Regions from separate parts of the Carboxydocella sp. ULO1 genome, predicted to be linked through region 1. Evidence: riboswitches for the same ligand, from Rfam matches in the RefSeq annotation. Region 1 holds a riboswitch; each other region holds the start of a gene.
What was found. Region 1 has a riboswitch for S-adenosylmethionine ahead of ULO1_RS07175 (hypothetical protein). Riboswitches for the same ligand answer to the same signal wherever they lie in the genome.

Region 1 (7,283 bases):
AGGGAGCTGGATGGACAGGTAACTGCCCTGGCCCTGGGGGGAGTGAACCTGGCCTACCAGTTGCCAGGCCGGAGCTGGCCCCTGCCGGAAGGACAATTTCTGGCCCGTCAGGTCAGACAGACGCCGCTTTATGATGGCAGTGATTTTAAAGCGAGCTGGGACCAGCAGTTGATTCTGAGCCAGGCTGAAAAATGGCGGGGGAGCAGAGTGCTGCTGGCTTCTGCCCTGGACCGCCCCTGGCTGGCTCAGGCTCTGCTGACCAGCGGGGCAGACCTCTGGCTGGGGGATGCCTGGCTGGCCCTGGGTTTGCCTCTGCTTTTTCCCGGTCTCAAGGGTTTTCAGGTGCTGGCCCGGCTGACCATGCCTGGTTTAAGGCGGCTGCCCTTGCGTTATCTCTATCCCCAGCGGCAACAGCAGGAAGGGCAGCGACGCTGGCGGCCCCTGGGCCCGCGGACTTTTGACTGGCTGGCCGGGGATAGCCATTTGCTGCAAAAGGGAGCCGGACACTGGCCGCAGGCCCGGATCCTGGCCAGCACTGTCAGGCCCCGGGATTTAACGCCTTTTGCCGGGCGTTTATACTATCTTTACCCCTGTCTGGCACCTGGCCTCAGTCCGGGGGCCAATCTCTGGGAAGCCATCGCTTCTGCACTGAGCATGGATGGCATCGGATTCTGGCAAAAATATCACAGCTTTGCAGGCAAGTGCCTGGGGGAGGGCAAATTATGCTGACAATCTGGCAATTGTTTCTGGCTTTTTTTAAAGTAGGCATTTTCGGCTATGGTGGCGGCCCGGCAGCCATTCCGCTGGCCCAGCAGGAAGTGGTGGAAAATTACCACTGGATGAGTAAAGAGGAATTCACTGATATGCTGGCCATGGCCAATGCCCTGCCCGGACCTATTGCCACCAAGATGGCAGCTTATGTAGGTTATAAAATGGCCGGCTGGTGGGGGGCGGTTGTTGCTCTGGCTGGCGTAGTGGTGCCCACTGCCGTAGCGGTGGTGGCCCTGGGGGCTTTTTTCTGGCGTTATCGCCATCACCCGGGGATTGCAGGGATGTTGAAGGCGGTACGGCCCGTGGTGGTTGTGCTGCTGATTCAGACAGCCTGGGAAATGGGAGCAAATGCCTTTCCCGACCAGTTCACCTGGATAATTGCGGCTGCTTCCCTGCTGGCCCTGCTCTGGCTTAAAATCCACCCGGCCTGGGTGATTTCAGTTAGTATGGCCCTGGGTTTTTTTCTGCAAGTGGGACTTTTTAAGGAGGGACGGTAGTTATGGCAGTAAAAGTAACAGGAATCGGCAGTTTGCCCCATCAGGAGATTGAAGCAGGACTGGCATTAATCCAAAAATATATGGGAGACTGGCCGCACTGGCCGCAATTTCCCGCCCGGGGCTGGCAGGAGGAGTTTGTACCCCAGTATGTTTCCCCGCTCATCCAACTGGGTCTGGTAGAAAAAAGAGGTACAAAACTGGTTTTTGCTACCGACGGGGAAGATTTTGCCCTGCGTCTGGCGGATTTCTACGAACTTTACCTGGCAGCTCAGGAGGGGGAGAGCAGGGCTCTGGCCGCTTTTGCCCTGCCGGAAGCAAGTGCCAGCGGCCTTTACGCCCTGGTCCGTTCCATTCAGGCTGGCAACTGGCAGGCCCAGGGAGTAAAAGGCCAGCTGAGTGGCCCCATTACCATCGGCTTTCAGCTCTTGCAACCCGATGGCCGGGCGGCTTACTATGATGAGCAGTTGAGGGACGTGATCCTGAAGGCCTGTGAAATGGGAGCCCGCTGGCAGACCCGTTTTTTGCGGGAAGAAACGGGGTTGCCGGTAATAGTCTCGGTGGATGATCCAGGTATCTATGCTCTAGGGCTATCCACCCACATTACCCTGACCCGGGAAGGCATCAAGGAGGATTTGACCACGGTTATGACTGCCATCAAGGCCGAGGGCGGAAGAACCGGTCTGCATTGCTGTGCCGGTACGGACTGGTCCATGGTGATGGAATGCCCGCTGGATATTCTCTTCTTTGATGCCTATGAATATCTTACCTCCTTGCTGGTACATATACCGGCTTTGCAGGCCTATTTCCAGCGAGGTGGGGAAGTGGCCTGGGGACTGGTACCCACTTCTCCCCGGATTGAGACTGAGACCGCAGAGTCCCTGCTGGCCCGCTGGCAGGAAGTGCTGGCAGCCCTGGAACAGCGAGGACTGGACCGGGAACTGGTGCTGCCCCGGAGCTGGCTGACTCCCAGCTGTGGCACAGGAACCCTGTCTGTGGCAGCAGCGGAAAAGGTTTACCATATAACAGCTGAGCTGGCGGAAAAAATTTTCTAAAACAGTTGACATTTTCCCCTGATCTGCATAAAATAGCTTTGTAAACAATTTCATAGGAATTCGTACTCTTATCCAGAGAGGTGGAGGGACTGGCCCGATGAAACCCGGCAACAGCCCATGCGTTGGGGACGACGGATGGGAAATGTGCCAATTCCTGCAGGTGTTTACCTGACAGATAAGAGGAAGAAGGCTATTTATGTCCTCTTCTGCTTATCTGCAGGAGAGGATTTTTTGTTTTCGGGAAAGGGGTGCAGACGATGAGAAAACAGAACCAATGGCAAAAAATTCAGGGGCTGCAACAGTTGCTGGCCAGAGAAACCTGCTGGTATGCTTACAGCCGCAGTGCCTGGTACCGGCAGCTCTGGGATCGCTGGCAACTCCATCCCAAGGACCTGACCGACTGGCAGGTATTTGGCCGCTGGCCCCAGGTGGAAATAGATGATTGGCCGGAAGGAATTCAGCTGACTGAAGAAGAATACTGGAATGGGTTGATCACCGTTACCGATGGCCGGGGTGGCCGCCGGCTGGTGCCCTATACCAGCAAGGACAAGGAACAGGGGATTGAGGCCTACCAGACTCTCTTTCAATTTGCCGGTATCGGCAAAGGGGATAAGGTGGTAATCTGCCCGCCCCTGCCGGGCCTGCTGGACTGGGCCGTTCCGGCCCTGGAACGGCTGGGAGCCTTACCGGTGTTGATTGAAGCCCGGGCTCTGGCCTCCACCCTGGTGGGCAAGGAACCCACCGTGCTGATCATGGGAAAGGAGCAACTGCCTTACCTCTATGGGCTGCCCCTGAAACGGCTGTTGCTGGTCTGGCTGGAAGGGGAAGAAGGGGGCCTGGCGGAGGCCATCCAGGAGGCGCGGCAAATCAGCAACGGGGAGGTAACGGCTCTGGTGCAGCCAGCCTGGTTGCCCTTCCCGGCAGCCATTACCTGTGAAAAGGGCAGTATCCACTGGTTGCATGAACATGTTCTGGCCCAGCAGTCTCCTGGCAACCGACTGCTGCTGACCAGCCTGCGCCTGCAGGCCTGGCCCCTGGTCCGATATGTCAGCCAGCTCAAAGGTATCTGGTCCACTTCCCCCTGTGCCTGTGGTCGGGATGATACTCCGGTGTTGATCAGCCTGGCTACCTGGGGCAAGGAAAAGAAAAGGGGGGGCCAGAGCAATGCCGCAGCCCGCTAAATCCTGTCAGCTTTGCCAGACCTGTCTCAAGCAGCAGACCTTTGACATTTGTCCGGTGCGAGCCTGTGCCAAAGGCTTGAACAGCGGGCCCTGTGGGGGCACCAGGCCGGGCGGCCAGTGCGAGGTGGGCAGCCGCCGCTGCGGCTGGGCCCTGATCTTTCAAAAAGCCAAAACCGCTGCAGTTGCTCTGCCAGCGAATGCGGGCATCAATTTGAAATTCTACGGATAAGGAGAGGTAGCCTTGTTGCAGCAAAAACTGGCTCAGGGGCGTCAGGTATTAACGGTTGAGTTGCCCCCGCCCCGGGGGATTGCTTTTCAGGAAGTGCTGGAGCTGGCCCTTGCTATCAAAGAGAAAGTTACAGCTTATAATATCACCGATAACCAGCGAGCGGTCATGCGCATGAGCCCGGTAGCAATGGCCGCTCTTTTGCTTCAGGCTGGCCTGGAACCTATTTGCCAGTTTACCTGCCGGGATCGCAACCGTTTGGCTCTGCAGTCGGAAATCCTGGGGGCAGCAGCTCTGGGAGTGCGCAATTTTTTGCTGCTAACCGGGGACCATACGCTGGTGGGGGACTGTCCTGGCGCCAAACCGGTTTTTGACCTGGATTCGGTCCAATTGCTGGCTGCTGCTGACAATTTGCGCCGGGGTTTTGCCTTAAACGGTGAACCCTTGCAGGGAGTACCGGATTTGTTTCTGGGGGCGGTGGTCAACCCGGCCCCGGAACTCAGGGAAATGCAGATCTGGAAACTGCAGAAAAAAATCCGGGCCGGGGCAGCCTTTGTCCAGACCCAGGCCATCTATGACCCCGGCATCCTGGCGGATTTCCTGCAAGAGGCGGGGGAATTGGGCGTCCCCATCCTGGCCGGGGTGATACCACTGCGTTCCGCCCGGATGGCGCATTTTATGAATGCCAACATTCCCGGCATTCAGGTGCCCCCGGCTATGATTCGCGCCCTGGAAAAAGCAACAGACCCTCTGGCGGAGGGGCTGGCCATAACTGTTGAGCTCATCCGCGAGCTCAGAACCCTGGTGCCGGGTATCCACATCATGCCGGTCAATACCTTGCGGGCTTTGCCCACTTTGCTGGCCCGTCTGGAGGGAGAAGAACATGAAGGTTGATTATCACATTCACACCGCCCGCTGCGGCCATGCCAGCGGCAGGATGGAAGAATATGTAGAGGCAGCCCTGGCCCGTGGTTTTGCGGAAATAGGCTTTGCTGATCATCTGCCCATGTACTGGTTGCCGGAAGCCAAACGGGATCCGGAAATCGCCATGACCTTTGCCCAGTTACCCGGCTATGTGGCAGAGGTTAAGCAATTGCAACAAAGATATTCAGGTATCTCCATCCGCCTTGGCATAGAAGCTGACTACCTGCCGGGCTGTAAACCCCGGCTCCTGCAAGCCCTGGCTGGTTATGACTGGGACTATATCATCGGCTCGGTACACTTCCTGGATGACTGGGGCTTTGATGATCCCCGGCAACTGGAGGAATATAACCGGCGGGATCCGGAACAATACTGGGAAGAATATTATCGCCTGATCCAGGAATCGGCCCTGGCCGGGGTTTTCGATATCATCGGCCATGCTGATTTGATTAAGAAGTTTGATCCACCCCGGCCCAGCCAGTTGTATCGCCTCTATGATGAGACTGTGGCAATCCTGGCCCAATGCCAGGTGGCAGTGGAAATCAATACAGCCGGCTGGCGGGTACCGGCCAGGGAACAGTTTCCGGATGCCGATTTTCTGGCCCGCTGCGCCCGGGCTGGCGTGCCGGTCACCTTTGGTTCCGATGCCCACAAGCCGGAGCAGGTAGGATATAACTGGGATAAGGCGATAGACCTGTTGAAAGCGGTAGGATATCGGGAAATCGCCTTCTTCAAGTCAAGAAAAATTTTTTTGCAGCCTCTATAGATAAAGAGGAAATTCACGAATTCTGTCGAATGGTAATCATTATTAATAAAACCGGGGGGAGTGAAGACAATGGCAGTAAACTGGACGCCAGCCCTGGCGGTAGGAGTAGCGGAAATTGACCGGCAACATCAGGAACTGTTTCGCCGCATTGATAACCTGTTAACCGCCATGTCCCAGGGGAAGGGTAAGGAAGAAGTGGGCAATATCCTGAAGTTTCTCGAAGACTATGTGGTGGTGCACTTTACCGCTGAAGAAAAACTGATGCAGAGCCACAACTATCCCGCTTTTAATGAACACCTGGCCCAGCATCAGGCCTTTATTCAGGATTTTGCCAAACTGAAAGAGCAGTTTAACCGGGAAGGTCCTTCTACCATGGTGGTTCTTGCGGTACAGCGCCGGGTGGTGGACTGGTTGCGGGAACACATCAGTCAACGGGATAAAGCCATCGGCGAATTTTTGCAAAAAGGGAAGTAAAGAAGAAAAACATTAATTGAGGACAGCGGGTTCTGTGCGGTCTAAAAGCATGGAACCCGCTGTTTTATGTAGCAGTGATTAAAAGTTTTTGGGACTTTTTTTCAGCCAGCAGCAGGAAAAAAGCAATGAATAGAGAATATAGTGGAGTAAAGTGGTGAGAAGTGGTTAGTTGTGGTGGCGAAGTGGGGTGAAAATGGATGTTCATGGGGGAATATCATCATACCATCGATCCCAAAGGCCGGCTGATTATTCCCGCCAAACTCAGGACTGGCCTGGGAGATCGCTTTGTCGCCACCAAAGGCATGGACAATTGCCTTTTTCTTTACCCCATGAACGAATGGCAGATCTTAGAACAAAAGCTGAAAGCCTTACCTTTCACCCGGGCTGATGCCAGGGCCTTTGTCCGTTTTTTCTTTTCCGGGGCTACTGAATGTGAAGTGGACAGGCAGGGGAGGATCCTGTTGCCGGCTAACCTGAGGGAATATGCCAAACTGGATAAGGATGTGGTATTCCTGGGGGTTTCCAGCCGGGTGGAGATATGGAGCAAGGAACTGTGGGAAAAATACAGTCAGGAAGCCGAAGCTTCCTACAGTGAAATTGCTGAAAAAATCGTAGACCTGGATTTGGGAATTTAGGGACAAAGGAGCTGACAGCAGTGGAGTTTCGACACAAGTCAGTGTTACTGGAAGAATGCATGGCGGCCCTGAACCTGCGACCAGGGGGTGTCTATGTGGACTGTACCCTGGGAGGAGGCGGCCACAGCCAGGAGATACTGCTCAGAACCGGGCCCGCTGGCAAACTGGTGGCCTTTGACCAGGATCCGGCGGCCATCCGGGCAGCAGGGGAAAGGCTGAAAGAATTCGGTGAACGGGTAACCCTGGTTCAGTCCAATTTCGTGAAATTGGAGGAGAAACTGCAGGAGCTGGGCTATACAGGTGTGGATGGCATCCTCTTTGACCTGGGAGTGTCATCCTATCAGCTGGATACGCCGGAAAGAGGGTTTTCCTACCAGCATGATGCCGTGCTGGATATGCGCATGGACCCGACTCAGCCAATCAGCGCTCGTGATTTACTGAACGAATGGCCGGAGGCGGAAATCGCCCGGATCATCAGAGAATATGGAGAGGAACGCTGGGCCAATAAAATTGCCGCCCTGATTGTGCGGGAACGCACAAACCGGCCGTTAGAAACTACCGGACAGCTAGTGGAACTGATCAAAAGAGCCATTCCGGTCAAAGCCAGGACCGGGGGGCCCCATCCCGCCAAACGGACTTTTCAGGCTTTGCGGATAGCTGTCAATAATGAACTGGAAAATTTCCGCTCTGCCCTGTTGCAGGCGGTGCGGATGTTGAAATCCGGGGGCAGGGTGGCGGTGATCACCTTTCACTCCCTGGA
Region 2 (7,283 bases), on a different contig from region 1:
GGTACGATCCACTCTGCTGTACAAACCTTACCACCTCAGGTTATATTCTGCCAAAAAAGTAAAAGGGCAATACCCGTATTCAGGTATTGCCCTTTTACTTACTTGACTACATCATAGCCGGCCTCTTCAATGGCAGCATGCAAAGCAGCTAAACCAGTTTGATTTTCATCATAGGTAACTGTCACTTGTTTGGCTGCCAGATCCACTACAGCCTCAGTGACCCCACCAACCTGCTTCAGCGCCTTTTCCACTGCCATTTTACAATGGCCGCAGCTCATGCCCTCGACATTGATGACTACCTGGGCCATTTAGCTCACCTCCTTCAACCAGGGCAGTAAAGATTTCTACAATTCGGGGATCAAACTGTTTCCCGCTCTGTTCCCTGATTTCCAACAGAGCCTGTTCCGGACCTTTGGCTTCCCGGAACACCCGGGTACTGGTCATGGCATCCCAGGCATCCACCACCGCCAGGATCCGGGCCTCCAGAGGTATATTATCTCCCGCCAATCCGTCAGGATATCCGGAACCATCATAGCGTTCATGGTGATGGCGGATAATCAGGGCTACTTCTGCCAGAACCGGTATGGTCTTGACCACTGCCCCACCGGCAACAGCGTGTTGTTTTAACTGTTCCCATTCTGCTTCTGTTAAATCGCCTTCTTTGCACAAAATCTCCTTGGTTACTTCCATTTTACCAATATCATGGAAATAGGCTGCCAGTTGTAACAGATTAAGGCGTTCTGCCGTCAGACCCATTCGTTCTCCTACTTTACAGGCCAGCATCATCACCCGTTCGCTGTGCCCGAAAGTATAGCGGTCCCGGGCATTGATGACTGTAATCATAGTCTTTAGCCGTTCCAGCTTGTTTTTCTCTTCCGCCGGCAGAGACTCCAGCAGAGCATCCATAAAGGTCAGGTGGTAAGCCACCCGGTTACGGCCATTGTACTTGGCCCGGTACAGAGCTTCATCTGCCCGTTTGACCAGGTCTTCCAGGGTTTTGGCATGAACGGGATACTGGGCAATCCCGATGGAACAGGTTATCCGTCCACTGGGTTGCTGGAGCCGGCCTTCAAACCTGGAATCAGCCACTTTCTGGCGTATGCGTTCCGCAATGTCCAGAGCCTGTTCCAGGGAAGTCTCCCGCAGGATAATGGCAAATTCCTCACCCCCGTAACGGGCGACAATATCATCAGGTCGCACATTCTCCACCAGAATACGGGCAAATTCCTTTAACAGACGGTCCCCGGCCGGATGGCCAAAGGTATCATTGTACTGCTTGAAAAAGTCGACATCCAGCATCAACAAGGAAAGAGGCTTTTTATATAACTGCGCAGCCGCAATCTCTGATTGCAGTAGTTCATAAAATTGCTTCTGGTTATATAAACCAGTTAAACGGTCGGTAATTGCTCTGGTTTGCATTTCCTCAAAGAGCATGGCATTTTCCACCGATAACCCGATCTGGTGAGCCAGAGATGAAAGCAAACTGATCTCACTGGGGGTAAAAGTGTGTTTATGTTTGGTATAGACCTCAATGGTTCCCAGCAGCCCCCCCTTGCCCCTTAAAGGTACCACCAGCAGGGAAACGATCCCTTCAAAGCGTACCATCTGCACCCAGACAGTGCGTTCATCCCTGCGCAAATCATCGGTTGCAGATGGCAAATCGGTCAACATGACCCTGCCGCTATAACCTTCCCCTTTTTTCATCCTTACGGTTTTGACATATTCCCGGCTTAAGCCAATGGATGCTTTAATGCTCAGCTCATCAGCCTTTTCATCATACAGGAAAATAGCGGCATATTTGGCCCCGAATACTCTTTCTATCATTTCCAGGCCTCGTTGCAGGGTTTCGTCCAGATAGCGGGAAGCCACCAGCCCCTTGCTGGCTTCCTGCAAGTTCAGGAGGGAAACCGACAGGGTTTCAATAGCAGCCGCAATCTCCTCCAGCTCACTTCCTACTTTGGGCAGAGGAGAATGCAAATCAAATTTCAACCTCTGAATCCCTTCCTTGATTTTGTCTACATCTGTCAGCAGGGCCCGGGATAACCAGAAAACCCCCGCCAGGCCCATAACAAAGGTTAAAATAAAAACCAGTAAAATTTCGGTTTTCAGTTTATCGACCAGATTTTCAATGGGTTCAATAGTTCGCCAGACAAAGACATGACCAATTATCTGGTCATTACGGATCAGGGGACGCACAATCATCTGTACACCATTTTCAGTAAAAAGGTGTTCTTCCCAGATGTTTTTGTTTTCCAGCTGATGTACCCTGCGCAATAACTGGCGCAAAAACAGTTCTCCGCCCGGCGGTTCCTTTACCGCCACCAGCCAGTCCCGACCTTCCACATGGTAGGCTGCTCCCATCTCATCTGCGCTGCCTACCAGCTCAGCCGTGACCAGCCGTTGCAATTCCGCCTTGAGTTCCTGCCACTTGGTCCCTTCGGCAGCATTAATTACTCCCAGGCGGGCCATGATCATTTCAAAATCCCCTTCTATTTTTTTGTCCAAATGCAAGGATATCCGTTTAACCTGGTCCAGCATTTCGTCTTCAATCACTGATTTAGCCCGATAGACCGCCAGCCAGCCCGTCAGACCACAGGAAAAGAAGACAAGCACCGCTAGAATCAGCGTTAACCTGGTCCTCAGATTCAGTTTCATCTCCCCAAGCCCCTTTCTCCGCTATGAGCCCGAGTTATTCTGCCTGCTATCTAATAATTTATTTGTATTCTCCCTGCTGCAAAAAAATCCTCTTTTTACATAAAACATTACATTAATAGCCAGAATAATAAATGTAATTATCTTTTTCGACACGGGAGGGGAGATAATGAGCAATTGGACTGCACTGTTGATTCCGGTGGCAGCCGGGTCCCTGATGGCTGTACAAGGGGTACTTAACACCCTGCTCAACAAAAACCTCGGCCTCTGGCCTGCCACCCTGCTGGTACATTTGCTGGGACTGGCGGGAGTGGGGGCGGTGCTGATTTTTACCGGTACCGGTTTTCCAACCTGGGGGAAAATCAGTACAGTCCCCTGGTATGCCTATCTGGGGGGTTTTATCAATGTAGCCATTATTGCTACCGTCGTGCTGGGCATTAGCCGCCTGGGGGCCATTTCCGCCACTACAGCAATTATCGTCGGCCAGGTCAGCACCGCCGCCTTGCTGGATTATCTGGGCCTGGCTGGTCTTACGCCCAAACAGCCCCACTGGACCCACCTGGCCGGTCTCTTGCTCCTGGTTATCGGTGCCCGTCTATTACTGCAAAAATAAGTCCAGGCCTTAGGCCTGGGCTTTTTGCAGGGCCTGATCCAGGTCAGCGATCAGGTCATTGACATCTTCCAAACCAATGGAGAGACGGATCATTTCTTCCGTTACCCCGGTTGTCAATTGCTGTTCCGGAGTTAATTGCTGGTGGGTGGTAGAGGCCGGATGAATGACCAGGGATTTGGCATCCCCTACATTGGCCAGATGGGAGAATAATTCAAGGCTATCGATAAATTTCCGACCTGCCTCCAGACCGCCCTTAATGCCAAAGGTCAGGATAGCTCCCTGGCCCCGGGGCAGGTATTTTTGTGCCCTGGCGTATTCCGGGCTGCTTGCCAAACCAGGATAGTTAACCCATTCTACCAGGGGATGCTGTTCCAACCAGCGGGCTACTTGCAGGGCATTGCTGCTATGCCGCTCCATGCGCAGGGACAGGGTTTCCAGACCCTGCAGGAAAAGGAAGCTGTTGAAGGGACTCAAGCAGGAACCCAGATCCCGCAATAACTGCACTCTGGCCTTAACGATATAAGCCAGCGGTCCCAGGGCTTCATGGTATTTCATCCCATGGTAGCTGGGGTCGGGTTCAGTCAGACCGGGGAATTTACCACTGGCCGACCAGTCAAATTTGCCCCCGTCAATAATGACCCCGCCAATAGAAGTCCCATGGCCTCCGATAAACTTGGTGGCCGAATGGACCACTATATCCGCTCCATGTTCTATGGGCCGGCAGAGGTAAGGCGTCCCCAGGGTGTTGTCCACAATCAGGGGAATCCCGTTTTCATGGGCGATTTCCGCCACCCTTTCTATATCCAGCACATCCAGGCGCGGGTTCCCGATCAGTTCTCCATAAAGGGCTTTGGTCTTAGGGGTAATAGCCTGTCGGTAATTTTCCGGATCCCGGGAGTCGACGAAAATCACCTTGATCCCCAGTTTAGGGAGGGTGTGGGCAAACAGGTTATAGGTCCCGCCATAAAGGCTGCTGGAAGCTACGATTTCATCACCGGCCTGGGCCAGGTTAAGGATGGAGAAAGTGATAGCCGCCTGACCGGAGGAAACAGCCAGTGCCCCTACTCCTCCTTCCAGCTGGGCCATCCGCTGTTCAAACACATCAGTAGTGGGATTCATAATCCGGGTATAAATATTGCCCGCTTCCTTCAGGGCAAACAGGTCGGCCGCATGCTGGGAATCACGGAAGCAATAGGATGTAGTCTGATAAATGGGCACAGCCCTGGCTCCAGTAGCAGGATCAGGTTGTTGCCCGCCATGAAGTGCAATCGTATCAAAGCCTGGTTTTTTGTTCATTATCCTTTCCCCTTTCTTGAAAAAATTAAAAGCGCCCGAGAGGCGCCTGGCATAACCATGCTTCCCTCTCATCTCTCAGGCTTTTGCCTGCAGGATTTGGCACATTTCCGCCTTCAGGCGGCTGTTGCCGGGCTTCATCGGGCCAGTCCCTCCACCACTCGCGATAAGAGTCGCCTATTTATTTGTGTAGTATAACAATAGCATGTATATCTAAGTATGTCAATATAGTTAGTGGGGATTATATTTAAATTTCTTGCAATATCCGTTCCACTACCTGATCATTAATACGGATCTTCGCCTTTTTTTCCACCTCTGCCAACCTTTCCTGCAGTTTATCCTCCCCGCCCCAGTATTGCACCAGCTTCTGTCGTGTCAGCTGGAGCCGGTTATATTTGTGCATCGCCTCCACTGTCAGCCCCCGGGCCTGCATTGTAGCCTGGAAGGTGGCCTCATCGGGAAAATTGGCCCGGATTTCCTTGATAACCGCCTCTACTTCCGCATCAGTAGCTATCAGCTTTAGTCTGGTCGCCTCCTGCATTAATAAAGTTTCCCTGACCAGGTCAGCGATTACCTCTTCCCGGAGCATGGTCAGGGCATGCTCCCGGCTGGGCCCGTTAAAATCCGTGCCCTGAGCCGTGAGGACAAACTTTTTCTTCTCTACCCGGCGTTCAAAGTCAACGGTGCTGATCTTTTCGCCGTTCACTATGGCCGCCGTTTTATTATCCAGCTGCGGAGGAGAGGTAGTCTGTCTGGCACAGCCAGTAATGATGACCAGCAATACAATTACAAGCAACAATAGCTTGCGCATACAATCTAATCCTCCTTGCCAGAAAGGCCCCGGGCTTTCCCGGGGCCAAAAGCCTTACTCTTTTTCGAAATCTTCCTTGCCAGCGCCACACATGGGGCAAACCCAGTCTGCCGGCAGAGCTTCAAAAGGAGTGCCAGGAGCAATCCCATTATCCGTATCCCCAACTGCCGGGTCATAGACATAGCCGCAAATAACACAGACGTATTTTTCCATAAGAACATCTCCTTTCTTTTTATCCCTGTCCCAGATCCGCCAGAATCCGGGAAAAATCTGCTTCCGGATCCGTTTCCATGCCTTTTTCCACCGCCCGTTTTAACTGCCGGGCCAGGCCCTCATCTCCAATGACTATGGCACCAGTGAGCTGACGGCCCTGGAAACACAATTTGCAATAAAAACCCTCTTCGTCTGCCTTGACTTTCTGGCTACCACTCTCAGCCCAGTTGCCTATGGAGAAGACGGACGTGCCCATGACTTTAAGAATCGATGGCGGCGGCACCTCTACATATTTTTCCTCAGCGCCAGCAGCATTCATCCCGGCTACCCGCCCCTGAGCCTGAGCCACTGGCCACAGCCCCCAGACCTGGCCATTGTATTCCGCCACGTCCCCGCAAGCCCAGATTTGGTCCAGGGAAGTGCGAAGAAACCGGTCGACCACAATGCCCCGCTGGCAGGCAAGTCCGGCAGCCTGGGCTATTTCCAGATTGGGCCGTACTCCAGTGGAAAAGAGAATAAAATCCGCCAGCAGCTGTCGGCCATCAGCCAGTTGCAAAGCTTCTACTTTTTCCGTGCCGGTAATGGCCTGGGCCTGGGCAGCCAGCACCAATTCAATCCCCGCTCTCTGGGCAGCCCGGTGGAGGTAGGCTGAAGCTTTTTCATCCACCTGGCGAGGCAACAAACGCGGATTGTGTTCTAATACCGCCACCTGAATACCGCGCTGACTGAGAGTCCAGGCCGCTTCCAGCCCCAGCGGTCCCCCTCCGATGATGATCCCTTTTTGGCCTGGCCGGGCGAATTCATTGATTCGTTGGGCATCCTCAGCCGTGCGCAGGGTAAAAACTCCTGCCAGCTGATTGCCCGGTACCGGTGGCAAAAAGGCCCGGCTTCCGGTGGCTATAATCAGGGATGAATAGGAAAGGACACTTCCGTCTTCTAACCACACCTGACGGGAAGCGGGATCAATCCTTTCCGCCTTTATTCCCAGCCTTAGCTCCACCCCCATTTCCTGATACCAGGCCGGAGGTTTTAACAAAAACTTTTCTACCTCAAACTCCTGGCCCAGAAGAAAGGATAGGCGCAAACGGTAATATGGTAGGTACTTTTCTGCTGCAACCAGAACAACCGGTTGCTCTTTATCCTGCTGGCGAATGCCTTCTATGGCACTAACAGCAGCTACCCCGCCGCCCAAAATTACTATTGCCATCGGCCATACCCCTTTCCCATCTCCTCTAGCGACCGGTTTCATCTTTGCCCAGGCTTTGAGCAAAGGCCACCCCGAACTCAAAACAGTCCCTGAGTTCCTTCTCACTGGGTTTAAAGTTGACCCGCAATGCCGGTTGCACTACCTTGAGGCCCAGGGCACTCATCCGTTCCTCCAGCATTCTGGTTGCCTCCCCGCTCCAGCCATAGGAACCGAAAGCGGCAACAGGTTTGTTCTTATTCTTGATGGGACATACCACCGAGAGCATATCCCAGGCGGGTTTGACAGCATCCCTGTTAATGGTAGGGGAGCCGACCAGAAAAGCCCGGGCTCGTTCTATTTTTGTCTTCAACTCGCTCAGCGGTATTTCGGTAATATCCACCACTTCTACTTCACAGCTATTGACACTGGCAATCCCCCGGGCGATCTCTGCCGCCATCGCCTTGGTGTAGCCATAAGCTGAAATATAGGCGATCAACACCGGACCCTGGTGCTGC
Region 3 (7,283 bases), on a different contig from region 1:
ATAAAAGACCATATTCCAACCGGGTTCACTACTTTTGAACAATTCCTTCAGCAAAAGGAACGTATCCTGACAGCATTTCAAGCTTCAGAACATAACTGGCAGGACTGGAAATGGCAAATCAGTAACCGTATTACTACAGCGGAGCAACTGGCGCAATTTATTCCTTTATCCGAAAAAAAGATAGCTGATTTAAACACCATTGGAAAAAGGTTTCGCTGGGCCATTTCACCATATTACCTGGCTGTAATGGACTGGAACAACCCCGATGATCCGGTGCGTCTGCAAGCCATCCCTCAAATCCAGGAACTGCAGGATGAAAAAGGAGAACTTGATCCCATGGGTGAAGAATACTCTTCCCCTGCTCCCGGCATTACCAGGCGTTATCCTGATCGATTAATTATCAATGTTACCAACCAGTGTGCCATGTACTGCCGGCATTGCCAGCGAAGACGCAATATCGGTACAATCGATCGCCATCTGGCCCTGGATCAGCTGGAACAGGCCCTGGATTACATTCGGAAAAACCCGGAAATCCGGGATGTGCTGATTACCGGCGGTGATGCCCTGTTGCTTTCCGATTCCCGTCTGGACTGGTTATTAACCGAGCTGGATCGGATTCCCCATGTGGAAATCAAGCGCATCGGCACCAGGGCACCGGTAACCCTGCCCCAGCGCATTACTCCAGAGCTGGCCGCTATATTAGAAAAGCATCCGCCTATATATATAAATACCCAGTTCAACCATCCCCGAGAGGTCACCCCTGAAGCTAAACAGGCCATTGACCGCCTGATTAAGGCCGGAGTGGTGCTGGGCAACCAGGCCGTGTTATTAAGGGGTATTAATGATAATCCTCATGTCATGAAAAAGCTGAACCAGGAGTTACTCAAGGTTCGAATCCGTCCCTATTATATCTTCCATCCCAAAAAAGTACTGGGTACAGCTCACTTCAGTGTCCCCATTACCACAGGAATAAAAATTATTGACCAATTGCGAGGCCAAACTTCTGGCCTGGCAGTTCCCCAGTATATCGTAAACGCACCAGGTGGTCTTGGTAAAATCCCTGTTAGTCCTGACTACGCTAAAGTAATAGCCAAAGATCATGCCATTTTACGTACCTGGGAAAATAAATTAATAAAAATTGAGTTTTAACTCTTGACACTTCCTGTAATACCTGATAATTTATTTATCGTTGGCTTACGATAAACGCATAGGGATAAGACTCTTATCCAGAGAGGTGGAGGGACTGGCCCGATGAAACCCGGCAACAGCCGTCTATGAGACGGAAATGTGCCAATTCCTGCAGGCAAACTGCCTGAGAGATAAGAGAGGTAACCTGTATAAAAAGGCACCTCTCGGGTGCCTTTAATTTTTAGCACAGGAGAGGTAGCAATGATCAGAATTACTGAACTAAGTAAAGTTTTTCAAGGCCCCAATGGACCGGTACAAGCCCTGAAAAATATTAACCTGTCTGTATCCAAAGGGGAAATCGCCGGCATCATCGGTTACAGCGGTGCCGGAAAAAGTACACTCATCCGCTGTGTCAACCTGCTGGAAACTCCGACTTCAGGTACCATTGTCGTCGATGGACAGGAGATTACCAGCTTGCGGGGTGAACAGCTGCGCCAGGCCCGGCGCAAAATGGGCATGATTTTTCAGCATTTTAACTTACTTTCTTCTCGTACCGTGCGGGAAAATATCGCCTTCCCCCTGGAAATCGCCGGTGTACCCCGGGCGGAAATCAAAAAGCGCGTCGATGAATTGCTGGAGCTGGTTGGCTTGACCGATCGGGCCGACAACTATCCGGCCCAGCTCAGTGGAGGCCAAAAACAGCGGGTTGGCATCGCCAGGGCTCTGGCCAGCAATCCCAGTGTCCTGTTATGCGATGAGGCAACCTCAGCCTTAGACCCTGCCACCACCCGGTCTATCCTGCAATTATTGCTGGATATCAATCAGCGGCTGGGACTGACCATTTTACTTATCACCCATGAAATGGATGTGATCAAAGAAATCTGTGATACCGTCTATGTCATGGAAGCTGGAGAAATTATCGAATCCGGCCCGGTACTGGATGTGTTTGCCCACCCCACCCGGGAGACCACCAGAGCCTTTATCGAAAGCCTGTATCAGCTGGACCTGCCATCAGACTTCTACCGGCAGATTGTCCACCGGCCCGGTTTTCACCGCCTGGTTCGGCTTGTCTTTACCGGCGTCAATGCCGCTGAACCGATAGTGGCCACCCTGGGGCAAAAATTCGCTGTAACAGTAAATATCATGGCCGGCAATATCGACTATATCAAGGGACAACCCCTGGGCATCCTGACTCTGGACATCAGCGGTGACTCCCTAGAAGTGGAAAAGGCCCTTAGCTACTTACACACAACCGGGCTAAAGGTGGAGGTGCTGGAATATGAGTTCTAATGAATTGCAACTGCTCTGGGTAGGCCTGGGGGAAACCCTGTATATGACCGGCATCGCTCTGGTACTATCCTATATCTTTGGTTTGCCCTTGGGAGTAATCCTGGTAACAACTGAAAAAGGACACATCTGGGAAAGCCCTCTCCTCAACCGGACTCTGGGAGCTATCGTCAATGCCACCCGCTCCATCCCTTTTATTATCCTGCTGGTGGCAGTTATCCCTCTGACCCGGTTACTGGTGGGAACATCTATTGGCACTACTGCTGCCACAGTGCCCCTAGTCATTGGTGCTGTTCCTTTTGTCGGCCGGATGGTCGAAACATCTCTCAAAGAAGTGGACCGCGGCCTGGTGGAAGCAGCTTTAGCCATGGGAGCAACCCCGCTCCAGATAATTTTTAAAGTCCTGTTGCCAGAATCCATCCCTTCACTGATTCTGGGTGCCACCATTACAGCCATTACCCTCATCGGTTATTCAGCCATGGCTGGTTTTGTCGGCGGCGGCGGTCTGGGAGACCTGGCGGTCAAATACGGATATTATCGCTATAAGACCGAGATCATGCTGGCCACCATCGCGGTGCTGGTTATTCTGGTCCAAGTCATTCAAAGTTTTGGCAACTATCTTGCCAAGCTATACAATAAAAAACATAAATAAGGAGGTAACAAAAATGTTCAAACGCAAAGCTCTGACTCTCATCACCGGTCTGGCCCTGCTGGCAGGATTAATCAGCGGCTGTGGCGGCCAGCAGGAAAAGGCAGCTGAACAACCCGCTGCCAAAGAAACAGTAGTACTTAAAGTAGGTGCCACCCCCGTTCCCCACAAGGAAATTCTGGAAGCAGCCAAGCCGCTGCTGGAGAAAAAAGGCATCAAGCTGGAAATTGTGGAGTTTACTGACTACATCTTGCCTAACAAAGCCCTGGCTAATGGTGAATTGGATGCCAATTACTTCCAGCACGTCCCCTATCTGGAGGACTTCAGTAAGGAAAACAAGCTGGATCTGACTTATACCGTCAAAGTTCACTTCGAGCCGATGGGTATCTACCCCGGTAAAGTCAAAGACCTGGCTCAACTGCCGGAAAAGGCCAAAATCGCAGTGCCCAATGACCCCACCAATGAAGCCCGGGCTCTGCTCCTGCTGGAAAAGGCCGGTCTGATCAAAGTCAAGCCCGGAGTAGGCTTAAAGGCCACCAAACAGGACATTATCGAAAACCCCAAACAGCTGGAAATCCAGGAACTGGATGCCGCCCAGATTCCCCGTTCCCTGCCTGATGTGGATCTGGCAGTCATCAATGGTAACTATGCTGTCGAGGCCGGTTTGAACGCCGGTAAGGATGCCCTGGTTTCTGAAGACAAAAACAGTGAGGCTGCCCAAACCTTTGGCAATATTATCGCTGTTCGTAAAGGGGACGAGAACAAGGAAGCTATCAAGGCTCTGGGTGAAGTCCTGCTCAGCCCGGAAATCAAGAAATTCATTGAAGAGAAGTATCAGGGAGCAGTTCTGCCCCTGTAAAGGAAAAGAGGTCCCAAATCCGGGACCTCTCTCTCATTTTAAACCCCGCGAACCCGGTTTGACTGCCGGTTCCCCGGCCTGGCAAAGGGGACAGACTTCCGGTTCCCAGGCCACTGCTGCCACAGTTAGTGCCTTGTAGAGGGGTACGCCAAAATCAGCCCTGCCGTTACTGCGGTCCACCAGAACGGCTACCCCTACCACTTCTCCTCCTGCCGCTTTGACCACATCAATAACCTCTTGAACAGAACCGCCGGTGGTGATAACATCTTCTACCACCAGCACCCGTTCTCCCGGCCTGATGCTGAAATTGCGGCGCAACCGCATTTTCCCCTCTTCCCGTTCCGTGAACAGAGCCCGTTTGCCCAGCTGCCGCCCCATCTCATAAGCTACGATCACTCCACCCATAGCCGGTCCTACTACCACATCTATTTCCGGTTCTTCCCCCAGTTGTTCCACCAGACTGGCACAGATCATGCGGGTATATTCAGGGTATTGTAAAACCTGGGCGCATTGCAGGTAGCGGTCACTGTGTTTTCCTGAGGTCAGCAAAAAATGTCCCTGCAGTAAAGCACCACATTTCTCGAAAATGGCAATCACATCAGCCTGACTTAACATCTCATCTACCTCCCTCTGCTAGAGCCTCAGCCATTTCCTCTGCCACCCGGCGCGCTGCCTCGCGAGGATCAGCACTGCCGGTAATCGGCCGTCCTACCACCAGATAATGGGCCCCTGCCCGCAGAGCCTGGGCCGGGGTCATGATGCGCTGCTGGTCCCCTGCTGCCGCCCAAAGAGGACGGATGCCGGGGATAACAGTAACGAACTCAGGGCCACAGGCTTGCTGTATTAAAGGCAGTTCCCGGGAAGAAGCTACCACGCCATCCAGGCCGCATTGCCTGGCCAGGCGGGCCCAGGCCTGGACGCGCTGGCCGATTTCCTCTTTTTGCCCCAGAGTGGCTTCCCATTCGCTCTGGCTAAAACTGGTCAGGACGGTAACCGCCAGCAACAGTGGCCGCTTGCCTGCTACTGCACCGGCCTGAGCCCCGGCCAGAGCTGCTTTCAGCATGATTGGTCCCCCGGCGGCATGGACATTGAACATCTCCACCCCATAGCTGGCCAGAACCCGGCTGGCCTGTTCCACAGTATTGGGAATATCATGCAGTTTCAGGTCGAGAAAGACTCTGAGGTTATTCTGGCGAAACCAGCTGAGCAACTCAGGGCCACAGCTATAATAAAGCTGCATCCCCACTTTGTACATACCTACATAGTCGGCAGTGAGGCTGACCAGGCGCTGGGCTTCCGCCAGTGTATCTACATCCAGGGCCAGAATCAGTTTTTCCACGGCCATTATTCCTCCTTCCTGTGGGCGGCCCCGATGAGTTCACCCAAATCCCTGACCCCTTCCCGGCGGCAGAACTCCTCGATTTCCGCCAGGATCCGCCAGGGAGCCCGGGGGTCCACCAGGGTAGCAGTACCGATGCTGACCGCACTGGCACCGGCCAGGAAAAATTCGATGGCATCCTCCCCGCTCATAATACCTCCGCCACCGAGCAGAGGCATTTCCGGTAAAGCCTGATGAACCTGCCAGACACAGCGCAAAGCCACCGGCTTGATGGCCGGTCCGGCCAGACCCCCAAAAATATTGGCCAGTACCGGCCGTCGGCGCCGGATATCAATGGCCATTCCCTGCAAGGTATTGATCAGGGAAAGGGCATCAGCCCCTGCTTCAGCAGCAGCCCGGGCTAGAGCCACGATGTCCGTTACATTGGGGGTAAGTTTGATTATCACCGGTTTGGTGGTATGGGCTTTAACCGTTCTGGTTACCTCGGCCAGGGCTTCAGCCTGGGTGCCGAACATAATGCCCCCTTGTTTGACATTGGGACAACTGACATTGACTTCAATAGCTGCAATCACCGCTTCTCGCTCCAGGCGGGCAGCCAGCTCCCCGTACTCCTCTACTGTATTGCCGGAAATATTGGCCAGAAAAGAGCATTGAAAAGCTGTGAGCCGAGGCAGGACATCCCGGCACAATCCTTCTATCCCCGGGTTTTCCAGTCCGATAGCGTTGAGAACCCCGGCCGGTGTTTCTGCCAGACGGGGAGTTGGATTGCCTGCTCTGGGAGTAAGGGTAGTGCCTTTCAGGATTACTCCCCCCAGCTGGTTCAAATCTCCGAAAGGAGTGAGTTCCAGCCCGAAGCCGCAGGTACCGGAAGCTGTCAGTACCGGATTGGCCAGCTGCAAAGCCCCCAGGCTGGTAGTGAGGTTGGGCTCAGTCATTCAGCACCACCTCCTCGATGGCAAAGACCGGCCCTTCTTTACAGACCTTTTTGCCACCACAGTCACAGCCCAGGCAGATGCCAATGCCACAGGCCATAGTCTCTTCCAGGGAAACCTGTCCGGCCATACCATATTGCCGGGCTAGTTTAACTACCGCTTTAAGCATGGGCAAAGGACCACAGGCATAGAGATAGTCCGGCCTTTCCCGTTCTAGATAAACTGCCAGCTCCTCGGTAACCAGGCCCTGCCGACCGACGGAACCATCTTCAGTGCTAATATGTACCGGAATGCCCAGAGCAGCGATGGGTTCCACCCCTACCAGATGGGCCTCGCTTCTGGCGCCGGTGAAAAAGCGGCTTTCCAGCTCAAACTGGGCCAGCACCTGGGCAATGGGCAGCAATGGAGCATTGCCAATTCCTCCTCCCACCAGCACTGCCTTGTTAACCTCAGGAGGCAGACGAAAGCCCCGGCCTAGCGGGCCCAGCAGGCTTAAAGTTTCCCCGGGTCTACGCTGCCATAACCAGGTTGTTCCCTTACCCCGTAGCTGGTAGAGCAGCTGGATCTGCCCATCATCGGCGAGGATATTATGCAAGCTCAAGGGCCGGCGCAGCAGGGGATCCAGACTCCCCTGCTCCCGGCAAGCTACCATGACAAATTGTCCCGGTTTGGCATACATGGCGATTTCCGGTACTTCTATGGTTAAAAGACTGTAATAATCATTGAGATGGCGGTGTTCCAGGATTTTCCCGTTATATACTCCGGTCCCGGCCACTGGACTGACCTCCTTTCCTTAATACCACTGTCTTTCTCCTCGGCCCAGGCGCGGGTAATCCTGCAGGGCGACCAGTTGCCATTTCTGGCCCCGGGTAAGGTCAGCCAGCACTTTTAGCATCTCCCGGGCCGTATCCAGAGAAGTGGCACAGGGGACGCCATATTCGGCTGCTGCCCGGCGAATCTGGAAGCCATCCCGCTGGGGCACCTTGCCTCTGGTCATGGTATTGATTACCAGCTGGATTTTATCCTCCCGCAGGTAGTCCAGAATATGGGGGCTGCCTTCCCGGATTTTGTTGACCTTTTCTACCGGCA
Region 4 (7,283 bases), on a different contig from region 1:
TACAGTCATGGGTGTGGCCCTGTTACGGGGGGTACCGGTAGGACCATTGATTGGAGCTGGGATTTTAGCATTATTGCTTCAACATAAGTAGGGGAGGTTGTCATGGTGATTGAATACTTTTATCTACAAGCGGGAGAAAAAGAGATGATAGGGAATGTGGTGATTGACGAGAGGTTTCCCTTGCCTGTGGTGCAGGAAGACCTTGCTTATATGTTCAATAACGATAAGGGTATTCCCTGGGCTTACTTCATTAAAGGAATGGTATATGTGCTGGCTGAGGAAATCGACCCGGAAAACCACCAGAAATACTGGGAGTTTCTTCAGAATTATGACCCCAACCTGGCGGAAAAACTGGTGGCAGAAGGAGCAAAAGCTGCTGAAAAAGGTGCAAAAGACTGGGCGTTACGCTACTGGCAGGTAGCTGCTCGTCTAGATGGCAATCAGCCGGAGTTGCTCTATAATTATGGCATGTATTTTCTTGAAGAAGCGGCCAGGGCTAATGAAAACAGCAAAAGGGAAGAAATGCTGGAAAAAGCGGAAGAATATTTGGAAAAAGCGATTTGTATTAAAGGGGACTGGGCTCTGCCCTGGTACCGTCTAGGGTTTGTTTATCGTCATCTAGGCGACTGGGCTGAGGCTAAAGAAGCCTGGCAAAAAGCCCGGGAGCTGGGAGTGCCGGCAGAAGTAGAGGCGGAGATTGAGCAATTAATCAATGATATCGATAGAATAGAACTGGTAGAATCCCAGTTTAAAAGCGGGCGAGCTTCACTGGCTCAGGGCAAACTGAAGCAGGCAGCTTTGCTGCTTCAACCCCTGGTAAAAAAATATCCCGACTGGTGGGAAGCAAAATACTACCTGGGGCTGACGTATCGTTATCTAGAGGAATATGATAAAGCGATTGCTGTTTTAAGCGAAACAGTAAAACAGGCTCCCTGGTTTATTTCCGCTTACAATGAGCTGGCTATGTGTCTTTTTGTCCAGGGAGAACTGGAAAAAGCAGCAGATTATCTCTGGTTGGCTATTGCTAAACAACCTAAGGATGCTGGTTTATGGACAAACCTGGGCCTGGTGTATCAGAAGCGGGGTCAGTTGGAGGATGCTGCTAAATGTTTCTATAAGGCACTGGAATTTAATCCTAAAGATGCCTTTGCTTTAAATTATCTTGCCGAATTGCCGGAAGAGTATCGCCGACCCTGCTAGGAGGGGAATTATGGCTATACTGCGATTTCGCATTGTCTACCAGGATCGGGTAGGGATTTTGTCTGATATAGCCAGGGAGCTTTCCCTGCAACAAGTTAACATCATTACTCTTGAACTTTCCCCCAATGTTATGTTTATGGAAGCGGAACTGCCGACGGGCCTGGATTTCAGCCGGATTAACCTGCTATTGCATAAGGTGGAAGGAGTCAAGGACGTCGAACTGATTGAGCGCATGCCCCACCAGGAACGGGAATGGCACTTACAGGCCTTGCTGGATTCCATCAGTGATGGTATTCTGGCTATCGATCAGGAGGGCAAAATCGTAACCATTAATCCGGTAGCGGAAACTATTTTCCGCATTAAGCGGCAGGAAGCTCTGGGCCGACCGGTAGCGGAAATTTTAAGCCCGGATATTCCCATGCTCAAATGCTTGCAGGATGGGCAGCCCTATTCCCATAAAGAAATGATTCTCAATACCAGGCGGGGGAGATTGCACTTCCTGACTACCGGACGTCCGATTAAAGATGAAAAGGGCCGGGTTATCGGGGTGGTAGCCAGTATCAAGGATATGAGTGAGGTCAGACAGCTGGTTTACTCGGTAACCCAGCCGCCAATGACCACTTTTGCAGATATTCTCAAGACCAGTCCCTCCTTGCGCCCCCTAATCGATTTGGCGCAGACCGTAGCCAGAGGCAATTCCACTATCTTAATCAGGGGGGAGAGCGGTACGGGGAAGGAACTGCTGGCCCGGGCCATCCACATGGCTAGCCGGCGGCGGGGCAAGCCCTTTGTCCCTATTAACTGCGCTGCCCTGCCTGACTCCCTGCTGGAGGCGGAATTGTTTGGCTATGGCGAAGGAGCTTTTACCGGGGCCAAAAAAGGCGGTAAACAGGGGCTATTCGAATTTGCACACCAGGGTACCCTTTTTCTTGATGAAATCGGAGAACTATCTCCCCATCTGCAGGCCAAGCTTTTGCGAGTATTGCAGGAAGGGAGAGTGAGAAGAATTGGGGAGCAAGAGGAAATTCCGGTAGATGTCCGCATCATCTGTGCTACCCATCGCAACCTGGAGGAAATGATTGGAAATGGGCGTTTTCGGGAAGACCTTTACTACCGTTTAAATGTTGTCCCTCTATATTTGCCCCCCTTGCGCGAGAGAAAAGAAGATATCCCCGGTCTGGTGAAAAGTTTTATTGAAAAGTTTAACCAGCGCCTGGACAAAAATGTCCAGGTCATTGAACCTCAGGCTCTGAAGCGGCTGGAGAGTTATGACTGGCCAGGCAATATCCGCGAGCTGGAAAATGTAATTGAAAGGGCTATGAATCTGGCAGCGGGTCCGCGTCTGCAGGAACAGCATATACTCCTGGAAAGAAATCAGGAAGTGCGCTCAACCCTTCCCAGAAACAATTTTGGGGAAATGCGCACTTTGGCTGAAATTGTTGCTGAAGTGGAGAAAGAAGTTATACGTCAGGCCCTCAGTCGGTATAAAAGTGGGCGCCAGGCGGCTAAAGCGCTAGGGCTATCTCACACTGCCTTGCAAAATAAAATCAAGAAATATCAGCTGGCCGATGGCAACTAATCTTGCCATCGGCAATTTTCGTTGCCATAATTGGAAACTAATATTGCCAAAATAAAAGAATGGGAACCGGGAACCTTATTAATAAGCTATTCGACAAATCGGCACAATTTTTGCAATAGTAGATGGTGCAGAAATTCAAGGGAGGTATGTTTTTTATGATTATTGGTGTACCCAAAGAGATTAAAAATAATGAAAACCGGGTTGCTATTACTCCGGCAGGTGTCCAGGCAATGGTAGCTGCCGGGCATAAGGTAGTAATTGAAAACAATGCCGGTGCAGGCAGCGGTATTAGCAACGAAGAATACATTGCTGCTGGGGCGGAAATTCTGGCCACTCCTCAGGAAGTATTTGCTGCTGCCGATATGATTATGAAGGTAAAAGAGCCCCTGCCGCAGGAATATGACCTTTTCAAAGAAGGCCAGGTCTTGTTCACCTATCTGCATCTGGCTCCCGAACCGGAACTGACCCGGGCCCTGCTGGCCAGGAAGGTAGTGGGCATTGCTTACGAAACCGTTGAGCTGGACAACCACACCCTGCCCCTCCTGACTCCCATGTCTGAAGTGGCCGGCCGGATGGCAGTGCAAATCGGTGCCCGTTTCCTTGAAAAACCCCAGGGTGGCAAGGGTATCCTGCTGGGCGGTGTGCCCGGGGTACCTGCTGCTGATGTAGTGATTATCGGTGGCGGTGTGGTAGGTACCAATGCTGCCAAGATGGCTATGGGTATGGGTGCTCAGGTAACCATTATTGACAAGAGCGCTGACCGTCTCCGTTACCTGGATGATATTTTCGGTGGCCGCATTAAAACCCTGATGTCTAACTCCTACAACATCGAACGGGCTGTGCGTTTTGCTGACCTGCTCATCGGGGCGGTTCTGATTCCGGGAGCAAGGGCGCCCAAACTGGTTACCGAAGAAATGGTCAAGCAAATGAAACCCGGTTCCGTAATCGTCGACGTAGCCATTGACCAGGGTGGTTCAGTAGAAACTATTGACCGGGTAACCACTCACAGTGATCCGGTTTACGAAAAACACGGTGTGGTTCACTATGCTGTAGCTAACATGCCTGGTGCTGTGGCCCGAACTTCTACTTTTGCCCTGACCAATGTTACCTTGCCGTATGCTCTGGAACTGGCCAACAAAGGCTGGGAAAAAGCTGTACGGGAAAGCAAGCCTCTGGCCCGTGGAGTTAATACTGTCGATGGTAAGCTGACCTATCAGGCAGTAGCTGAGGCTCTGGATCTGCCCTATACTCCTTTGACCGAAGTCTTACCTGGCGTACAACTCTAATAAAAAATAACAGCCCCCATCCCTGCGGATGGGGGCTTTAGGATTCGCATTAAAAAGGTTCGAACCTCCAACTTCGAACCTCGAACTTCGTATATGGGGTGACCGATGGGAGTCGAACCCACGCATGCAGGGGCCACAACCCTGTGCCTTAACCACTTGGCGACGGTCACCATAAATAAATGGCGCGCCCGGCAGGACTCGAACCTGCGACACTCTGCTTAGAAGGCAGATGCTCTATCCAGCTGAGCTACGGGCGCAGTCTATATGCAAATAAAATAAATGGCAGGGGAGACAGGACTCGAACCCGCAACCTACGGTTTTGGAGACCGCCGCTCTACCAATTGAGCTACTCCCCTACATAAATGGCGCGCCCGGCAGGATTCGAACCTGCGACCACCAGATTCGTAGTCTGTTACTCTATCCAGCTGAGCTACGGGCGCATGTTGTATGGAGCGGAAGACGGGATTCGAACCCGCGACCCTCGCCTTGGCAAGGCGATGCTCTACCACTGAGCCACTTCCGCATTTTTCGGCTTTTTATAAGCTTCGTCTGGCTGCGTTGCCGCCTGCCTCGTGGTCCTCGACGTACCTCCAGTACGCCTCCGGTGCCTCGCTTCAGCTTCCTTGTACTGCTCGTTTCTAATCAAGCTCAATGAGCAAGCTGACGATTTCGAACCTCGCACCTCGAACTTTGAACTTCGAATAGTGGTGAGCCATGCTGGACTCGAACCAGCGACACCCTGATTAAAAGTCAGGTGCTCTACCTACTGAGCTAATGGCTCACATTGGAAATGGCTGGGGTGGCTGGATTCGAACCAACGCATGGCGGAGTCAAAGTCCGCTGCCTTACCGCTTGGCTACACCCCAGCGGAGATGGCGGAGCAGACGGGATTCGAACCCGCGACCTCCTGCGTGACAGGCAGGCATCCTAGACCAGGCTAGACCACTGCTCCGCGTATGGTGGGCGATGACAGGATCGAACTGCCGACCCCCTGCTTGTAAGGCAGGTGCTCTCCCAGCTGAGCTAATCGCCCATGATGGTGACCCCTACGGGATTCGAACCCGTGTTACCGCCGTGAAAGGGCGGTGTCTTAGACCACTTGACCAAGGGGCCGTTACCGAACTCGTCAGCGACATTTGATAGTTTATCGCATTCCGGCCCACTCTGCAATGGCAAGTAGATTCGATTTTAATAGTTTATTCCCGACATTCTTATATTTTCTCCGAAATACAATGGAATATTCCTCGGCACAAAAAATTTTGCAGAAACTTTTATTGACAAATCCGATGGGAAAACTTAAAATTAAGAAGACGACCTTATCAAGAGTGGTGGAGGGACTGGCCCGATGAAACCCGGCAACCGGCTGGTAAACCAGCGTCCTGGTGCCAATTCCTGTAGATAAGGCGGTTTTGTGCAAACAAGACCTGCCTTGGGCAGGTTTTTTTCTTATCCAAAAGGATAAAGTAAATGGAGGAGGTAGAAGGAAATGCAGCTGGAAACTATTCTGGCTCAGCTAGGGGTTCGCAAGGATCAGGGGACAGGCAGTATTACCATGCCTATCTATCAAACGGCCACTTTTGCTCATCCTGCCCCAGGGCAATCTACCGGTTTTGACTATTCCCGCTCCGGCAACCCTACCCGGCAGGTACTGGAAGAAGCTATTGCCGCTTTAGAGGGCGGGTGTAGAGGTTTTGCCTTTAGTTCCGGCATGGCGGCTTTGACAGCAGTCTTTCAAATATTTAAGCCAGGAGATAGAATCCTGGTTTGTGATGATTTATATGGCGGTACCTATCGTCTGTTTGAACAAATCCTGCGTCCTCTCGGACTGGCCTTTACCTATCTGGATTTCAGTAATACCAGCGAGGCGGACTGGGAAAACTATGCAGGTCAGGATGTAAAGGCGGTATTTATTGAAACCCCTACTAATCCGTTGATGAAAATCTATCCTTTATCCCGCCTGGCCCAATTCTGTCAGCGGCATCAATTATTATTGCTAGTAGATAATACTTTTATGACTCCCCTGCGCCAGCGACCCCTATTGCTGGGGGCGGATATCGTTATTCATAGTGCCAGCAAATATCTGGGTGGGCACAATGATTTGATTGCAGGCCTGGTCGCAGTCAAGGACCCTGAGCTGGCGGAACGGGTGTATTTTTATCAGAATGCCTGCGGAGCTATACTGGGACCACAGGATAGCTGGTTGTTGCTGCGCGGCCTGAAGACTCTGGCGGTGCGGCTGGAACGGCAGGAGCAAAATGCAGCCGGAATAGCTTCTTATTTAAATAAACACCCGAGGGTAAGAAAAGTCTGGTATCCTGGCCTGGCAGAGCATCCGGGAAGAGAGTGGCATTTTGCTCAGGCCAGCGGGCCAGGAGCTATGGTGTCTTTTGAAGTGGAATCAAAGGAGCTGGCATTAGAGGTCTTAAGCAAAATCAGACTTATTTCGTTTGCGGAAAGCTTAGGCGGAGTAGAATCGCTGTTGACTTATCCTGAAACCCAGACCCATGCGGATATCCCGGAAACGGAGAGAAGGAATAGGGGTATTACTGATTGTTTGTTGCGCTTATCAGTTGGCCTGGAGCATCTGGAAGATTTGCTGGCAGATCTGGAACAAGCTCTAGGCGGGGAGGTATAGAAAATGGAACGCGATTTAAAGGAAAAAAGTCTTTACGTTCATGCGGGTCCGCGGGGTGATAAATATACAGGTGCCGTAAATGTCCCTGTTTATCTCACCAGTACCTTTGACCAGGAGGAATTGCCTGCTCGCAAACCCTATGAATACAGCCGGGGCCAGAACCCTACCCGGGAAGCTCTGGAACAGGCTATTGCCAGACTGGAAGGGGGTAAATACGGTTTTGCTTTCAGCTCCGGGATGGCGGCTATCTCTACAGCTCTCTGTTTATTCGCGACCGGGGAGCATGTACTGGTGACGGAAGATTGTTATGGTGGTACTTACAGGATTTTGACCAAATTCTTTGCCCGCTATGGGGTGGAATTTGATTTTGTGGATACTACCGATCTGGAACAGGTAAAAAAGGCGATAAAACCCAATACCAGAGGGATTTTTGTGGAATCGCCCAGCAATCCCCTGATGCGGATTACCGACCTGGCGGCTTTGAGCCAGCTGGCCCGGGAAAAGGGGCTGATTACCCTGATTGATAATACCTTTGCTACCCCTTATTTGCAAAAACCCCTGGCGTTAGGCATTGATGTGGTGA

Region 2: it holds a riboswitch for S-adenosylmethionine, as region 1 does, so the genes downstream of both, ULO1_RS08285 (homocysteine synthase) here and ULO1_RS07175 (hypothetical protein) in region 1, are expected to answer to the same signal.
Region 3: it holds a riboswitch for S-adenosylmethionine, as region 1 does, so the genes downstream of both, ULO1_RS13905 (methionine ABC transporter ATP-binding protein) here and ULO1_RS07175 (hypothetical protein) in region 1, are expected to answer to the same signal.
Region 4: it holds a riboswitch for S-adenosylmethionine, as region 1 does, so the genes downstream of both, ULO1_RS08475 (PLP-dependent aspartate aminotransferase family protein) here and ULO1_RS07175 (hypothetical protein) in region 1, are expected to answer to the same signal.

What each region holds. Positions count from the first base shown of each region.
Region 1 covers NZ_BDLQ01000034.1:28,625-35,907, reverse strand. The annotation lists gene ULO1_RS07190 (hypothetical protein) at 1-729, shown strand, start outside; gene ULO1_RS07185 (chromate transporter) at 723-1,268, shown strand; gene ULO1_RS07180 (hypothetical protein) at 1,271-2,320, shown strand; SAM riboswitch class I at 2,386-2,502, shown strand; gene ULO1_RS07175 (hypothetical protein) at 2,578-3,501, shown strand; gene ULO1_RS07170 (methylenetetrahydrofolate reductase C-terminal domain-containing protein) at 3,485-3,730, shown strand; gene ULO1_RS07165 (methylenetetrahydrofolate reductase) at 3,743-4,621, shown strand; gene ULO1_RS07160 (histidinol-phosphatase HisJ family protein) at 4,611-5,414, shown strand; gene ULO1_RS07155 (bacteriohemerythrin) at 5,484-5,888, shown strand; gene mraZ (division/cell wall cluster transcriptional repressor MraZ) at 6,086-6,523, shown strand; gene rsmH (16S rRNA (cytosine(1402)-N(4))-methyltransferase RsmH) at 6,544-7,283, shown strand, end outside.
Region 2 covers NZ_BDLQ01000058.1:18,315-25,597, forward strand. The annotation lists gene ULO1_RS08265 (AarF/ABC1/UbiB kinase family protein) at 1-24, opposite strand, end outside; gene ULO1_RS08270 (cation transporter) at 99-308, opposite strand; gene ULO1_RS08275 (diguanylate cyclase) at 259-2,655, opposite strand; gene ULO1_RS08280 (DMT family transporter) at 2,822-3,265, shown strand; gene ULO1_RS08285 (homocysteine synthase) at 3,275-4,561, opposite strand; SAM riboswitch class I at 4,627-4,731, opposite strand; gene ULO1_RS08290 (SurA N-terminal domain-containing protein) at 4,806-5,369, opposite strand; gene rd (rubredoxin) at 5,424-5,582, opposite strand; gene ULO1_RS08300 (NAD(P)/FAD-dependent oxidoreductase) at 5,602-6,789, opposite strand; gene ULO1_RS08305 (FprA family A-type flavoprotein) at 6,815-7,283, opposite strand, start outside.
Region 3 covers NZ_BDLQ01000132.1:90,757-98,039, forward strand. The annotation lists gene eam (glutamate 2,3-aminomutase) at 1-1,149, shown strand, start outside; SAM riboswitch class I at 1,220-1,326, shown strand; gene ULO1_RS13905 (methionine ABC transporter ATP-binding protein) at 1,390-2,418, shown strand; gene ULO1_RS13910 (methionine ABC transporter permease) at 2,408-3,067, shown strand; gene ULO1_RS13915 (MetQ/NlpA family ABC transporter substrate-binding protein) at 3,081-3,923, shown strand; gene pyrE (orotate phosphoribosyltransferase) at 3,957-4,538, opposite strand; gene pyrF (orotidine-5'-phosphate decarboxylase) at 4,540-5,268, opposite strand; gene ULO1_RS13930 (dihydroorotate dehydrogenase) at 5,268-6,197, opposite strand; gene ULO1_RS13935 (dihydroorotate dehydrogenase electron transfer subunit) at 6,190-6,969, opposite strand; gene carB (carbamoyl-phosphate synthase large subunit) at 6,988-7,283, opposite strand, start outside.
Region 4 covers NZ_BDLQ01000058.1:62,049-69,331, reverse strand. The annotation lists gene ULO1_RS08545 (DUF441 domain-containing protein) at 1-91, shown strand, start outside; gene ULO1_RS08540 (tetratricopeptide repeat protein) at 106-1,200, shown strand; gene ULO1_RS08535 (sigma-54-dependent Fis family transcriptional regulator) at 1,211-2,779, shown strand; gene ald (alanine dehydrogenase) at 2,935-4,065, shown strand; tRNA gene ULO1_RS08525 (tRNA-His) at 4,160-4,235, opposite strand; tRNA gene ULO1_RS08520 (tRNA-Arg) at 4,246-4,322, opposite strand; tRNA gene ULO1_RS08515 (tRNA-Trp) at 4,346-4,421, opposite strand; tRNA gene ULO1_RS08510 (tRNA-Arg) at 4,429-4,505, opposite strand; tRNA gene ULO1_RS08505 (tRNA-Gly) at 4,514-4,588, opposite strand; tRNA gene ULO1_RS08500 (tRNA-Lys) at 4,771-4,846, opposite strand; tRNA gene ULO1_RS08495 (tRNA-Gln) at 4,857-4,931, opposite strand; tRNA gene ULO1_RS08490 (tRNA-Asp) at 4,939-5,017, opposite strand; tRNA gene ULO1_RS08485 (tRNA-Val) at 5,023-5,098, opposite strand; tRNA gene ULO1_RS08480 (tRNA-Glu) at 5,103-5,178, opposite strand; SAM riboswitch class I at 5,379-5,470, shown strand; gene ULO1_RS08475 (PLP-dependent aspartate aminotransferase family protein) at 5,552-6,700, shown strand; gene ULO1_RS08470 (PLP-dependent aspartate aminotransferase family protein) at 6,704-7,283, shown strand, end outside.